Prochlorococcus marinus str. MIT 1013: one gene and its partner. The protein of the gene in region 1 interacts with the protein of each later gene in a pairwise test. Links are inferred from orthologs where the notes say so. Each region holds a gene or a part of one and is shown on either strand. Other genes may lie near its edges.

The links. The genes of interacting proteins can lie anywhere in the genome.
Region 2: the proteins of cysE (region 1) and cysK interact in binary tests that used the Escherichia coli proteins (3 or more experiments, as listed by UniProt). The link is inferred for Prochlorococcus marinus str. MIT 1013 from one-to-one orthologs.

What each region holds. Positions count from the first base shown.
Region 1 is NZ_CP114778.1:1,312,005-1,314,981, reverse strand. What follows is about bases 63-2,959. They hold cysE (serine O-acetyltransferase), read right to left. Parts: upstream 1,930-2,959; coding sequence 1,195-1,929; downstream 63-1,194. Other genes in these bases: O5633_RS07805 (GntR family transcriptional regulator), read right to left, coding at 1,948-2,937; O5633_RS07815 (ABC transporter permease), read left to right, coding at 377-1,156; O5633_RS07820 (ATP-binding cassette domain-containing protein), read left to right, coding at 63-387. In the rest of the region: more of O5633_RS07820, read left to right, coding at 1-62.
Region 2 is NZ_CP114778.1:1,892,125-1,895,003, reverse strand. Bases 62-2,860 are described here. They hold cysK (cysteine synthase A), read left to right. Parts: upstream 62-867; coding sequence 868-1,854; downstream 1,855-2,860. Other genes in these bases: queA (tRNA preQ1(34) S-adenosylmethionine ribosyltransferase-isomerase QueA), read right to left, coding at 1,863-2,860; O5633_RS10740 (PLP-dependent transferase), read left to right, coding at 62-779. In the rest of the region: more of O5633_RS10740, read left to right, coding at 1-61; more of queA, read right to left, coding at 2,861-2,879.

The DNA of each region.
Region 1 (2,977 bases):
GATGGATTTGAATCTTTTATAGATGAAATAGTAGATTTTTCAGGACTTGGTTCATATATCTCTTTACCTATAAAAACCTATAGTGAGGGTATGTCTGCAAGATTAATTTTTTCAATTCTCACTTCAAGTCCTCATGATTGTTTAGCTATAGATGAAGGCTTTGGTACTGGTGATGCTGATTTTTGTGATCGTGCTGAAGAGAGAATGAAGCAATTTATGGAATCAGCTGCAACTTTGTTTTTAGCTAGTCATTCTGAAGAACTTTTAAAACAGTTTTGTAATAGAGGAATTGTTTTTAGTCATGGTTCTATTGCATATGATGGTCCTTTAGATGCGGCTTTGAATTATTATCATACTCAAGACTATTATCGTCAAAATGTTATTTGATAATTTTAAATTTGCTTTTAAAACTAGGAAGGCATGGTGGTATACAGCAACTTCAAGATCAAGAGCAAGGTTTGCTAGAACCACCCTTGGAAGTTTTTGGTTAGGTTTTTCAAATCTATTATCTATAGGTACTTTAGGAATTGTTTATGGTACAGTTTTTTCAGTAGAAGATTTTAAGTCTTACTTTATATACTTAGGCTTTGGTTTGGTTATTTGGAATACAATCAGTGCATCAATTTCTAATTCACCTAATCTTTTTTCATATAATTCATCGAATATTAAGAATATGAATCTAAAGCCTATTTTTTATACTTTAGAAGAATGGTCTTTTCAATTACAAACTTTTGTTCAGTCTTTCATATTAGTTTTTTTTGTATTTCTTTTTTTAAAATTTTCATTGATAAGTAATGTATTAATATATTCATGGATACCATTTTTGAATTTATTTATTTTTATATATTGGTTCCCTGTAATAATTTGTCTAATTAGCGTTCGATTTACAGATTTTGCACAGTTGGTTCCTATAGTACTTCAGTTGGTTTTTTTGATTTCACCAATACTTTATAGGAAAGAAAGCTTAGGAGCTTTAGAGTGGATTACAAATTTAAACTTTATTTATCAGATTTTAGATCCTCTTAGAGATAGTATTATTAATGGCTCTATAAATTATCAAAATTCAATCTTACTTTTACTATTTAATTTGATAGGACTATTTTGTACGATTAGGTTACTCAATTTTGAGAGTAAAAGATTACCTTTCTTACTTTAAATAGGATTTTAAGCTTATCAATGAATCGATTTTCTCAGTTAATCATCTCCAATGAATTCTATAATTTCTTTATCTCTTAAGTTCTGTGACTCCCCAATAATTATATCTTCTTTTTTTCTATTGGTTTGAATATTAATCACTAAATCTTGAAGTCCCATAATATCACTTTCTAATTGATCAATTCTTTCCATAAGATTTCTAAGAACGTTTGCTTCTGTATCTGGCAGTGCAGAATGAGCTAAGGGATTTATTTTGGCACCACTCTGATGAACTATCCTTCCAGGTATTCCAACAACAGTGCTATTTGCCTCCACATTTTTTACTACTACTGAACCAGCCCCGATTCTTGTATTAGTTCCTACGCAAATTCCTCCAAGGACTTTAGCTCCTGCACCTACAACTACATTTGCTTCAAGAGTTGGGTGTCTCTTGCCACTTTCTTTTCCAGTGCCGCCCAAAGTGACTCCTTGATATAGCAAGCATCGATCACCTATTTCACTTGTTTCTCCAATAACCACACCCATTCCGTGATCAATAAAAACACCTTTACCGATCTGGGCACCTGGATGAATTTCTACACCAGTCAAAAATCTAGTGAAGTGACTGAGTAACCTTGGAAGAAGAGGGAGATTGTATTTCCAAAGTTTATGGCTGATTCTATGTATTGATAAAGCTTGAAAGCCCGGATAGCAGAATAATATTTCCCAAACACCTCTTGCGGCTGGATCTCTTTCTTTTATTATTGCGAAATCGGATCTTAGTGATCTAAACATTGATTTAAAATGCAATGTTTACTCGAGGAGACCAATCTCCTTACTCAACTCTTCAATTGTAGAGTCACTAAGATACTTTTGTGCACAATGAATTTGTGGCATTCTCATTAATTGAGATCTATTTTGTCTCAAAGTATGTTCAATAACAGGCAAGCTAGGGCTATCACAAATCACATGACTAGCAGCTCTCAATAAAGCAATTAATCGGCTTCCTACATCTGGATTTGCAGTCATCAAAAGTATTTCATTGCCACGCATGCTATGCAAGATAACCTCTGCAGCCCTCAGGATCCCTGGACTTATACTTACTATTCCTACACAACTCCCTGAGCGCAGCTTTTTTAAAATAGTTAGTTCTTTTTGAAAATCACTGAGATCTACAGCGACTGCTCTCACTTTGTGTCGCTTGGCTAATTCTTCTAAAGGTTGTAAGAAATATCTGCTTGTTACAACGGTACCTTTACTTGAACTTTCTAAAACACTTTCTAATTCCTCCATTGGTACAACCTCGACTGGGACATCTAAATGAGGAGCCAATTCTTCAGCAATTAATAACGATGCCCCAATATCTTCTCTGGGTGTACTAACAAGTAAGCGAGCTCCACATCTTAATCTCCAATCAATTTCACGAGTAAATAACTCTCTGGTTTGCTGCAAAGTGCATCCAGCATTTAACAATTCATCAATACTTTTCCTCACTTCATGGTCTATGTCTTTGATGCCTTTTTTACGTATTGAATGAGAGCTACTTCTGAGGTCTTTTTGTTTTTGTTGATCTCGAACATAGATACCTGAGCCAGCGATAGCCTCAACGACGCCATCAGTCTCAAGTTGTCGATAAACTTTACTTATAGTGTTTCGATGTAAACCTGTTTGCATTGCCAGTTGCCTAGTACTGGGCAATCTATGACCAGGAGGGTAATGCCTTGCTGCAATGGCAAAACAAATTTGATTATATAATTGACTTGATGCAGGGATTTCACTTTCCTGTTGTATGTGGAATCTCACGCGCTATATGCCAGGTGTGAATGTGGCCACATTAGTTAAT
Region 2 (2,879 bases), 580 kb from region 1 along the record:
ATCTCATCGTCAAAACAACATTAAGTCATATAAAAGAAGAACTAGACAAAAAGAATCCAGCAGCATTAATCATAGAAATACCTAGTAATCCTCTATTGCAATGTGTTGACCTGATATCTATTTCAAAATTAGCGCAAGATAAAAACATCCCAATCATCGTTGACGACACCATCGGTTCATCTCTAAACGTTCATCTTACTCCTTATGCAGATGTGGTTTTTAGCTCACTTACAAAAAGTTTTGCTGGGAGAGGAGATATTCTTGCTGGCAGTACTGTCATAAGTCCTTACTCCAAATGGAAAAAGGAATTAGCTGAGATCATTCCAAAAGTTGCATTATCTACCCTATCTGATTCAGATGCTATCGAGCTTGAAAAAACTAGTCGAGACGTAGAGGATCGCTTAAGAAGGTTAAACATTTCTTGCTTAAAGCTGAAAGAAAAATTAGAAACAAAAAAAGAAATTTCAAAAGTGTTACATCCACAATATTGTAAAAATTTTAATTCGCTATTAAAAGAAGGAGGAGGTTATGGATGTCTATTATCGTTTGAACTTAAAGGAGGAATTGAAGAATCAAAAAGAGTTTATGATTCATTAAGAGTAAGCAAAGGACCAAGTTTAGGTACAAATTTTACATTGGTTTGTCCATATGTTCAGTTGGCTCACTTCAAAGAATTAAAATGGGCTGAAAGTTGCGGGGTCTCGGAACACTTATTAAGAGTGTCTGTAGGACTAGAAAATGAAGATGAATTATGGTCAAGATTTAATTCAGTAATATAAAAAAATCACTAATAAAGATTATCTAAATAACCACTTAACGAGATTTTTATATAGATTTAGAGTATCAGTTAATTAAGTCATTTTAAAAATGTCAAGAATCTATGAAGACAATAGTTTTGCTATTGGTCATACACCATTGGTCAAACTTAATTCGATCACAAAAAACGCAAACGCAACAGTACTTGCAAAGATAGAAGGCCGTAACCCTGCCTACAGTGTCAAATGCAGAATAGGAGCAAATATGATCTGGGATGCTGAAAAGAAAGGTTTACTAAATAAAGATAAAGTTATTATTGAACCAACATCTGGAAATACTGGAATAGCCCTTGCTTATACAGCCGCTGCTAGAGGTTACAAATTAATCCTCACGATGCCTGAGTCCATGTCAATTGAACGTAGGAGGATGATGGCTGTTCTTGGTGCTGAATTAATACTTACTGAAGCAGCAAAAGGGATGCCTGGCGCCATTGCAAAAGCGAAGGAAATAGCAGATAGCGATCCTCAAAAGTACTTCATGCCAGGACAATTTGATAATCCAGCTAACCCAGAAATACATTTTAAAACGACTGGTCCTGAAATTTGGGATGATACCGATGGACAAATTGATGTTTTAGTTTCTGGCGTAGGGACAGGTGGAACAATAACAGGTATTTCACGTTACATTAAGCAAGAAAAAAATCATTCATTATTATCTGTTGCCGTAGAGCCCAGTCATAGTCCAGTGATAACACAAACCCTCAATGGAGAACAAGTAAAGCCTGGTCCTCACAAAATCCAAGGTATTGGAGCTGGGTTTATTCCTAAAAACCTTGACTTATCGGTAGTTGATCAAGTTGAGCAAGTCTCTAATGATGAGTCTATTGCAATGGCATTGCGGTTAGCACAAGAAGAAGGTTTACTTGTTGGCATCTCATGTGGTGCAGCTGCCGCTGTAGCCGTAAGACTAGCCGAAAAAGAAGAATTCGCAGGAAAGACAATCGTTGTAGTTCTACCTGACCTTGCTGAAAGATATATTTCATCCATAATGTTTGAGAATGTTCCTACAGGAGTTATTAAAGAACCATTATTAGCCTAATTTTAAGTTTATACAATTGACTCCGGTGTTATCAACATCGCGTCTCCATAGGAGAAAAATCGATATTTTTTACTAATCGCATTTTGATATAGCTTCAACATACGCTTTCGACCAATAAGAGCACTAACCAAGAGTAGTAGTGAGCTCTTAGGAAGGTGGAAATTAGTAAGCAATCCATCGATTACGCAAAATTTAAATCCTGGTTTAATCACAAGGTTCACTTTTCCCTCAAATGGTTTCAAGTTGCCTCCACCGGAAAGGTAAGCAGCTTCAAGAGCTCTAACACTTGTAGTACCAACAGCAAAAACTTTTCCCCCACCTTCCTTGCAATTATTTATCGTTCTTATGGTCTCATCAGTAACCTCTACCCACTCACTGTGTAAATGAAGTTGAGATAGGTCTTCATTCTCTAATGTTCTAAAAGTTCCTAGACCAACATGCAAGGTAATTTGTGCAATCCTAATACCTCTGATTTTTAAAATTTCTATAAGTTCATCACTTAGATGTAAACCCGCTGTGGGAGCAGCTATAGCACCTGGCTTCGAAGCATATCTAGTCTGATATCTTTCCTCATGCTCACAAGATTTATCTTTATCTATATATGGAGGTAATGGGACTTCACCATACAAATCAAGTAGACTTGCCATTTCCTTCCTACTAGTAAACTCTTTAGGGAATTGAATAATTCTTCCACCTGTACTCTCATCTTTATCAACAACCTTTAAACATAAAGAATTATCTTGAGACTTATCCAGCCATAATTGATCACCTCTTCTCATACGCCTAGCAGGACGACCTAAACAAAGCCATTGGCCATTTTCTCTAGGTTCCATTAGTAACAATTCACCTAAACCTCCCCCTGATAATCGAATTTTTATTCTCGCCTTAATAACACGGGTATTGTTAACAACTAAAAGATCACCAGCCTTCAAGCTATCTTTCAAGTCCAAGATCTTTGCGTGCATAAGATTTAAAGAATCCTCTAATCCTTCTTTAACAATCATCAATTTTGCATCATGCCTACA